3 regions of the Shewanella sp. TB7-MNA-CIBAN-0143 genome follow, and region 1 is predicted to be linked to each of the others. Evidence: predicted binding sites of a transcription regulator. Region 1 holds the regulator's gene; each other region holds the start of a gene.

What was found. Region 1 encodes MetJ, which represses methionine synthesis genes. Its sites were predicted from a motif close to TAGACGTCTAGACGTCTA; they were not measured.
Region 2: the regulator MetJ is predicted to act here: its motif matches at 1,716-1,733, upstream of metH (methionine synthase).
Region 3: the regulator MetJ is predicted to act here: its motif matches at 1,360-1,377, upstream of metE (5-methyltetrahydropteroyltriglutamate--homocysteine S-methyltransferase).

Annotation. Positions count from the first base shown of each region.
Region 1 covers NZ_JBEOPL010000006.1:119,558-122,845, forward strand. Annotated here, with positions in the region: gene AAEY97_RS06900 (c-type cytochrome) at 1-319, opposite strand, end outside; gene AAEY97_RS06905 (sulfite exporter TauE/SafE family protein) at 686-1,426, opposite strand; gene metJ (met regulon transcriptional regulator MetJ) at 1,502-1,816, opposite strand; gene metB (cystathionine gamma-synthase) at 2,025-3,194, shown strand.
Region 2 covers NZ_JBEOPL010000001.1:123,757-127,044, reverse strand. Annotated here, with positions in the region: gene AAEY97_RS00515 (ABC transporter ATP-binding protein) at 1-549, opposite strand, end outside; cobalamin riboswitch at 629-749, opposite strand; gene AAEY97_RS00510 (histidine phosphatase family protein) at 932-1,675, opposite strand; gene metH (methionine synthase) at 1,959-3,288, shown strand, end outside.
Region 3 covers NZ_JBEOPL010000001.1:69,104-72,391, reverse strand. Annotated here, with positions in the region: gene metE (5-methyltetrahydropteroyltriglutamate--homocysteine S-methyltransferase) at 1-1,295, opposite strand, end outside; gene AAEY97_RS00295 (LysR family transcriptional regulator) at 1,450-2,352, shown strand; gene AAEY97_RS00290 (HDOD domain-containing protein) at 2,335-3,075, opposite strand; gene AAEY97_RS00285 (TonB-dependent receptor) at 3,196-3,288, opposite strand, start outside.

The DNA of each region.
Region 1 (3,288 bases):
TAGCTGGTTGGTCTGAATCGGCGGCGTGGTCATATAAAAACTGTTGAATATCTTTTATGTCTTTTTCTGATAAGGCTTCAAAAACGGCAGGTTTAGCTTTGTGCTTATCACGAGTAAAGAAACGATCCCATTGGCTCATGGTTTTGGTCATTGGGGTTAATTCAGGGCCTTCACTGTTAGCGCTGTGGCAGGCTTTACATTCTTTTTTGTACAGGTGCTTACCTTTTTTAGGATTACCACCATCTGCGGCCATCACTTGGGTGCCAAGTGATAATGCCATTGCAACTGCGATACCAACTTTAATGTAAGTGTTCATCATTTTGTCCTCTGTCGGGCTTATTAGGGTTGTGCATTAACAGCATTTAATTATTTCTTTGCTGTAAACAATGTTACCTAAAAGTGAGTAGTGTTAATTTGAAGTAGATCATATCCATGAGAAAAATCTAATTGAAAAAAAGTTAATTGAAAGAAATCTAATGGACTAGTGTGATGTGGATCTATTGCGTAAAGATGATGAGTTTGTTAGGGGAGATAAAAGAGGTTTTTTTGATTCTTATTATGGGTATTTTTAGTTGAGAAATAGACTTTTGATAAGCAGGTTTTTACTAAATAGAGGGATTATTAATCATCATTTGAGATCAAGCCCATTGATGGCTGGTTTTGTTTACAGGTGCAGAATAGCTGATTAGCTCATTAACGTGTTGGTCGACATAATCACTAATACAGTGGCACTAATACTACATAACACTAAGGTGACTATGCGGGTTTTATCTTTATCAACGCGGCCAATTAATCTACCTGAGACAAGATAACCAGCAACGACTGAAGGCAATAATAGCAGTGATAGCCATAAATGCTTCACTTCAACTAAGCCGACGATGGTTAGAATAGCTAAGGCAATTAATGAGCTAAACACGAAAAAGGCAGATAATGCCGCTCTAAACTGACCTGGGTCTTGGCCTGCAAGCAAAATGGCCATTGGTGGACCACCGATAGCAGCGATATTGCCAAATATGCCTGAAAATACCCCAGCGATAAATAAACTGAGGCGATTAATGGGGGCGGTAAAGCGAAAAATGCTAAGAATAACAGCAATAAACACAATGCCTGCAATCACTAAGCCTAGTATGGCTTGTGGGGCAAACAGCAATAATCCAGCGCCTAAAAACCCCCCAGGGATCCGCCCGAGTAAGGCATATTGCAAACCATTAAATTGTAGGTGACCGCGTTCTCTAAATAAGGTCATTGCAGAAATGGCAAAGCCCATAACAATAATAGGAACAGGAACTAATTGAGGATTAACAATATACAGCAGCGGGCTAGCAACAACGGCTAACCCAAAGCCAATTAAGCTTTGGGTTAGCGCGCCAAAAAACACGATAATCGATGCCAGTATCAAGGTCGTTGGATCGATAAATGACATCATAAGTTCTCTTTAAAAACATGACGACTTCTTATTAGGGTCGTTTCAAAGTCTGTGAGGTATTGACTAATCAGTGAATTATTCGAGCTCTTCCCACTCGATACCCATATCATCCATTAACTTTTTCGCTTCACTTGGAATGCTATCAGGCTGATCTTTTGATAGATCACCGTCATAAGGTAATGGTTGACCTGTGTACGCATGCAAAAATGCTTCGCATAGCAGTTCACTGTTAGTTGCATGGCGCAGATTATTTATCTGGCGACGCGTCCGCTCATCCGTCAGTACTTTTAATACTTTTAAAGGGATAGAAACCGTAATTTTTTTTACTTGTTCATTTTTTTTGCCGTGCTCGGCATATGGGCTGATATATTCGCCATTCCACTCAGTCATTAACTTACCCTTAACGATAAATACGCTGCAGATTTTAAACCGTTACAATCTCTAGTCAAATTATTGCTACTATTTAATCCCGATTGCAAATAGATTTCTTGATGTTTAGACGTCTAAACGTCTATTTAAGTTGACGGATGGGGATCTCTTAGGTAAATTTGGACGTCTAGACATCTCTTTGTGTGTTTGTGAAATTTTAGGAGTCACCATGACTAAGCATCAAAACGCCACATTGGCCGTTCGCCAAGGTATTGAAACAGACACACAACATGGTGCTATCGTGCCACCGATTTATTTATCGACCAATTATTCATTCGATGGCCACAATAATCCGCGCGAGTTTGATTACAGTCGTTCGGGTAATCCTACTCGATGTATTTTAGGTGACGCACTCGCCAAACTCGAGCAAGGTGCTACCGGCGTGGTGACATGTACCGGCATGGCGGCGATTACATTGGTGACTAGCTTACTTGGCCCAGAGGATTTATTGGTTGTGCCGCACGATTGTTATGGTGGCAGTTACCGCTTATTTACTAACTTGGCCAAAAAAGGCCAATTTAAGTTATTGGTTGTTGATCAAACTGATGCGCAAGCGCTGAGCAAAGCGATAGCTCAAAAACCGAAAATGGTGTGGTTAGAAACGCCATCGAATCCTTTATTGCGGGTGGTAGACATTAATGCCATTAGTATCGCTTGCCATGACGTTGGCGCGCTAGTGACAGTCGATAACACCTTTTTATCACCAATATTACAGCAGCCATTATTATTAGGTGCAGACATTGTTATTCACTCAACCACCAAATACATCAATGGTCATAGCGATGTGGTCGGTGGAGCGGTAGTGGCTAAAGATCCTCAAGTGGGTGAGTTGTTACATTGGTGGTCAAATACTCTTGGGCTTACGGGTTCAGCATTTGACAGTTATTTAACCCTCCGAGGCTTACGTACTTTAGCGGTACGAATTCGTGAGCATCAACGTAATGCACAAAAGATTGTTGAGTTACTCAGCGCCAGTGATGTGGTGGCCAAGGTGTATTATCCGGGTTTAAAAGACCATCTAGGTCACGAAATTGCGGCAAAACAACAACAAGGCTTTGGTGCTATGTTAAGTTTTGAGTTAATTGGCGGCGAAGCGGAAGTGGTGGCATTTTTAAAGGCGCTGTCGTTGTTTAGTATTGCCGAAAGTTTAGGCGGAGTGGAAAGTTTAGTCGCCGTTCCGGCCACCATGACCCATAGAGCAATGGACCCACAAGCAAGGCAAGAGGCTGGTATTAAAGAGACTTTATTGAGACTATCTGTCGGTATTGAAGATGCAGATGACCTCTTGGCCGATATTCAAGCAGGCCTAGCAGCTGTTGCCGCGATAAAATCAGCTTAATTCGAGTTTAAGTTAGCTGTGGTTTCGACCAAATTGGGTAAAATAGCAAAACATGCACTTGCAACACTATTGGTTTCAAAATAGAAGTCTAGCA
Region 2 (3,288 bases), on a different contig from region 1:
AAGTTCAAGAATTTGAATTTGATAACGAATATCTAAGTGATTGGTCGGTTCATCTAAAATAAGAATATGCGGCTGTTGCACAATGGCGCGGGCAATTAGGGCACGTTGTTTTTCACCGCCAGATAACAGTTCATATTGTTGCTGAGCTTTTTGCTGTAATCCAACTTTGGTTAAGGCACTCACCACACGTTCACGGTCTTGGGCTGTGTTTGAGTCAAACAAGCCTTTATGCGGAGTAAGCCCCATCGACACTAATTGCTCGGTGGTCATGTCAAAATAATGCGGGGTATCTTGTTGCACCACAGCAATATTCTGCGCTAACAACTTAGAGGAATACTCACTGATGGGTTTAGAAAATATCTCAATATCGCCGCTGGTCGGCACAATATAGCGATATAAGCAGCGTAACAGGCTCGACTTGCCTGCGCCATTGGGACCAATTAGTCCTAGCATCTGGCCTTTAGGCAAACTGAAATGAATGTCCGCAAGAATCGTTTTATTATCGACTTGCCAAAAAAGATGATTTACATCTAATACAGATTCAGACATGAAAGTTAGCCCGCCATGTCCAATTAATTAACACAAACATCTATTTAATAACTCCCCTAAGTCACCCGCTTAGGCATGGATATTGAGGCGATTCAAAGCTGGTATCTGACTTATGTCCCCATATTCGATGGGTACATCTACAGTTGCGGGTACAGTTTGGGCTTATCCCAATTCCCAATACCTTGAAAGGCACTATGGTTTCGACGCAGATTATTACGACAATTATGACGCAAATAACTATTCAAATAACGGCGCTGATAACTATGCAAATTGTGACACTAATGACTACGCACGTTATGGCGCAGATTATTATGCAAATTATTACGCAAATTATGGCGCAAAAATAATGACACTATGGTTATAACGCTCAGCCAATGAAGTGTTACGGCCAATGTAATGTAAAGCTCACTTCAGCGGTATTGCTATTCATTGCTGTCGCTTGAAAAGCGTCAACCTTATCAACATCATCAGGCCAATAGACATCGAGCACCATAATAGCAGCATAGGGGATCGCTAGGTTAGCGAATAATCCGCTAGATTGGCCAACCTTAAGCACATAGCCCATTAAGCAACGCATCACCCCACCGTGAGTAACCACTAACGCATGGGGACAATCGACAGCTTGAGCAGTTTGCGGCAAGCTTTGCCCTTGTTGTTCGTCGATAGACAGTAAACAAGAGTGCTGCTGATGACGTGAGCGCCACAGTTCATTAACCACGCTCATGAGCCCGGCTTCTACTCGCGCAGCAAAATCGCTTACCGACTCGGCTTTATCAGGCGTGCTATCAGCCAACCATGGGTTATGCCAGTAAGCATCAAATTTACCTGGGTTTTGCTGATAAATTGCATCAAACGATTGCCCATCCCAGACACCAAAATCAATTTCTTGCAGTGCTGGTATCGTCGTTAACGGTAATGTTAATCGCTGCGTTAAAGGCTGGCTGAATTGCTGACACCGTTGCAATGGCGAACTAAACACATGGCTAATTGGATATTGCAGTTCAGCAAACGCTTGCTGCATTTGGGCCATTCCAGTGTCGGTGAGCTTTACATCGGTTTGGCCGCGAAATATTGCCCCACCTTCGCATTCTCCATGGCGCATTAATATTATCTTGGCTTGTTTCATTTAATTCAGCCTTGCTCTAGTGATAAAAATTCGCGTACTATGGACGTCTATACGTTTATATGTCTAAAATACTATCTTAAAAGATAATCATTTAGAAGATAATCATTGTACGCAGTAATTGTCCAAGGCAATTGCCTGCAACGGTTAAAGCAACCGTTGTGTATAACTGTTATTTACAACACTTGTGCACAGCAATGATGTTATCGCCCTACTATTGTAAAAATAAGGGTATGCTTATCTCAATCAAGGTATCAAGCAACATAGTGATAAAAAGGTAACTGTTATGGCGAAATCGACTTCTTACAGTCAAACACTTAAACAACTTAATGCATTGTTAGCGCAGCGTATTGTGATTTTAGATGGCGCCATGGGCACCATGATCCAAGACTATAAGTTGGAAGAAGAAGATTATCGTGGCGAGCGTTTTAAAGATTGGCATTGCGATGTTAAAGGCAACAACGACTTATTAGTACTCAGCCAACCGCAAATCATTAAAGATATTCATACTCAGTACCTGCTAAACGGTGCCGACATTATTGAAACTAACACCTTTAACGCCACCACCATTGCCATGGCCGACTACGACATGCAGTCGCTGGCCGCTGAAATTAACCTTGCTGGCGCCCGAGTCGCCCGCCAAGCTGCCGACGAAGTGGCAGCGCAAACAGGTTCACCACGTTATGTGGCCGGTGTATTAGGCCCAACCAACCGTACTTGCTCTATCAGTCCAGACGTTAACGACCCAGGGTTTCGTAATGTCAGTTTCGACCAATTAGTCGACGCTTATGTAGAATCCACCAGCGCCTTAATTGAAGGTGGCGCCGATATCATTATGGTTGAAACCATTTTTGATACTTTAAACGCCAAAGCCGCCCTATTTGCGATTGAAAAAGTATTCGATCAACTTGGCGATCGCCTACCCGTTATGATCTCTGGCACTATTACCGACGCCTCTGGTCGTACATTAACCGGCCAAACCACCGAAGCGTTTTATAACTCTTTGCGCCATATCAAACCGTTATCGATTGGCCTTAACTGCGCCCTAGGACCAAAAGAGCTGCGCCCGTACGTTGAAGAATTGTCACGTATTGCCGAATGTTATGTCTCTGCCCACCCAAATGCTGGCTTACCCAACGAATTTGGTGGCTACGATGAAACCCCAGAAGAAATGGCCGAAGTCATTAATCAATGGGCGCAAGAAGGCATGCTCAACATTGTCGGCGGTTGTTGTGGCAGCACACCCGCACACATTAGTGCTATTCGTGAAGCGGTGCTCAGACACGAACCAAGACAGATACCAGATATACCTGTGGCGTGTCGTTTATCGGGCCTAGAGCCACTCACCATCGACAAAAACTCGTTATTTGTTAACGTCGGTGAGCGCGCTAACGTGACCGGTTCGGCTAAGTTTTTACGCTTAATTAAAGAAGAAAAGTTTGAAGAAGCCTTAGATGTCGTGCGCGAGCAGGTTGAAAATGGCGCGCAAATTATCGACGTCAACATGGACGAAGGTATGCTTGATGGCGTGGCGTCAATGGCGAAGTTTTTAAACTTAATCGCCTCTGAGCCCGACATCTCCCGCGTGCCCATCATGATTGACTCATCAAAGTGGG
Region 3 (3,288 bases), on a different contig from region 1:
AGCGCTAACTTTTGTTGTTGGGCAATGATACGGCGGGCAAATGGACTGTTACGTTCAAAATCATCAGCGGTTAGCTGCGACACACGTTCTACAACCTGTTGATTAGCTGCGGCAGCTTTTGCCAAGCGGCGTTGCTGGCAACGATCAATAATAGCTTGGCTAGTTGCTGAACCTTGCTCAACGATTAATTGATGAATTTCGTTAAGTTCAAATAATTTTTGTTTCGCAAAAGCTAATTGGCCAAGTAATGGCGTAATTAATTGGCTTTCAACCTCGACATCCACAGGACAATGCAACAATGAACATGAAGGTGCAATCCACAAACGATCGCCTAACGTGGTCGCTAACTCGGTTACCTTCTGTGCAATCACATCAACATCAGCAGCCCACACATTACGGCCATTAACCACCCCAACAGAAAGTACCTGCTGAACGCCTAAAGCATTAACAAACACATCAAGCTGTTCTGGCGCGGTGACTAAATCAAGATGTAGCCCCTCAACCGGTAATGCACTCACCAATGCTTGATGATGGGCAATAGAACCGTAATAACTGGCGAGTAAAACCTTTAATGATGCTGGCTTTTGTTGCGCTAACGTTTGATAACTGTGGCTAATGGCTTGCTGCCACTCATCGGTTAAGTCTGCCGCTAATACCGGTTCATCAAGCTGTACCCAACTCACACCTTGGGCAGCAAAACGAGACAAAATTTGTTGATAGGCAACCAATAACTGCGGTAACAACGTCAACTTATTAAACTCAGAAAGGCTTTTAGATAAGTATAAATACGTCACCGGACCGAGCAGCACAGGTTTTGCTTGATGACCTAATTGCTGTGCTTCTGTGACTTCATCAAACAATTGTTCGAAGGCAATCTCAAATGTTTGATCAGCGCTTAGTTCTGGCACTTGGTAATGGTAGTTAGTATTAAAAAACTTGGTCATTTCTGCCGCACACGCATGTTGACCGCTTTGCGAACGGCCACGAGCCACGCGAAATAAGGTGTCAATATCGACAGCGGCTGGGCTGCCATCAGCTTGAGTGGCCCGATGACGATCGGGGATCACATTTAAGGTCGCGCTCAGGGTTAGCACCTGGTCATAATAAGCAAAATCCCCTACTGGCAGTAATTCAACACCCGCATCTGCTTGCCACTGCCAATGAGTGCGTTTTAATTCACTGGCAACGTTTTTCAGCTCCGTTAATGTTGCTTCACCGCGCCAATAACGTTCTAAAACAAACTTCAATTCACGCTGACGTCCTATGCGGGGAAATCCTAAACTTGAAATTTTCATACTGCTTTCCTTTTCGTTGAGCAAAAATTTATAGCCATTTATGTAGAAAAGCTACATAGGCGTCTGGACGTCTAGAAGTTTATTGTGTTACTCTGCTGTCAAGCAATCGAATTGATTTCATCAGCTAGTTGAGCAAGATTCATGTGGAGAGAAAATGATAGAGCTTAGACACCTTCGCACCTTGATGGCGTTAAAGGAAAGTGGCAGTTTAGCGGGTGCAGCTAAAAAACGGTTTGTAACCCAGTCGGCGCTTTCTCATCAAATAAAAGAGTTAGAGACACGAATTAACTCAACTATTTTTGTTCGTAAAAGTAAACCGTTAACGTTTACTCACGAAGGTTCACGTCTGCTGAATTTAGCGGAAGAAATCTTACCGAAAGTGATTGCAACCGAGTCAGATCTTAAACGCGGTTTAGAAGGTGAAAGCCAACAGCTTAAGCTCGGCATTGAATGCCACAGTTGTTTTCGTTGGTTAATGCCCGTTATTGAGCAATTTAAACAGCATGCGCCAGCAGCTCAAATTGACATTTCGAGCCGTCATTTATTTGATTCACTCAATGCGTTGGAGACAGGGAGTTTAGATATAGTGCTAACATCTGATCCTGTGCCAGGACATAGCGTCGCATATCAGCATCTATTTGATTTTGAAGTAAAGTTAGTCGTTGCTAGTGATCACGCATTAGCGGCACAAGCGTTTGTCACGCCAGCGCAATTGGCAAAGCAAACCTTAATTAGTTACCCCGTGCCTTTAGCGCGTTTAGACATATACAAACACTTTTTAGAGCCCGCGGGTATTGAACCTGGCGAGCAAAAGCAATGCGATTTAACCTCTATGCTGTTACAAAGAGTAGCCTGTAATGATGGCGTAGCAACCCTACCAACTTGGTCTATCCGAGAGAGTCAGGGGCTAAGCCTTACTGCGGTAAAATTAGGAACAGAAGGACTAAAACGTCCTTTGTTTGGGGCCTATCGTCGCGATGCCACTAATGCAAATTTAATCCAAAAGTGGCTCGAACTGGTAGCAAGTGAAGGCATAAATCTACAACGGGTTGATTAATAAACCTCGTTTAGACAGTACGCGTCGAAGCACAAGTCCTGGAGAATCAGGGTTTTGTGTTTGGCGTAAGTTATGTGCAATCAAAAATTCTTCGCGTAAATCATCATCTAGCCCTAATGACGCAAATGCTTCGAGCGATAACTGCTGTTGTTGTTTATCAATAAGCGACTTCAATACTTTTAACGATACTGGTCGAGACAACTCAGCATTTAAATAAGCAAAAGCGGTTAACGCAATCACCTGCCCAAACACACTAAACAACGCTAATGTTTGCATTTCATCCGCATCGATTTTAGTGCCTACACCAATGTCGTTGTCTTCACGTAACAGTTGTATGCAATCCACCGCAATGGTTTCATTTAATGCCCAATAGCCTTGAACCAGTTTTTTGTAAGGCTCAGAAAGTTCATCAAGTCTTTCTTTAAGGTAAAACGAAAATGCGTAGCGATAAATGTTCACTTGGCCCAAACGGATTAAGGCATCTTTTACACTACGGCTTTTTGTTGATATGACACCTGCTGTTTGCGCGGTATTACTGCGTAACAATAAATGTGCTGCCAAAGCAGGATCAGCTGAAATGATATCGATAACGACTCGAATATCTGCTTCGTTAATCAGAGATTTTTTTAATGGAATTAATATGCCACGACGACCAATGACTTGCTCTTCATTGCCAATAATAGCTTGAACTTGAGTAAGGACTTGTTGCTCAAGATTAGTCATATTCATCAATTACCTTTTCTTAGAATAAATCACTTTATTCATTAATTTAACGATATATTAAAACGAAAGCCAGTAATAGTTTACTGGCTTTCGAAAGGTTATCCGCTAAAAAAAGATAATCTAGAAACGATAACCCGCAGTCAGTCTAATTGAGCGACCAGTACCAGAATAATAACCACTGCCATAAGCCGAGTAATAACCAGTGCCAGCATA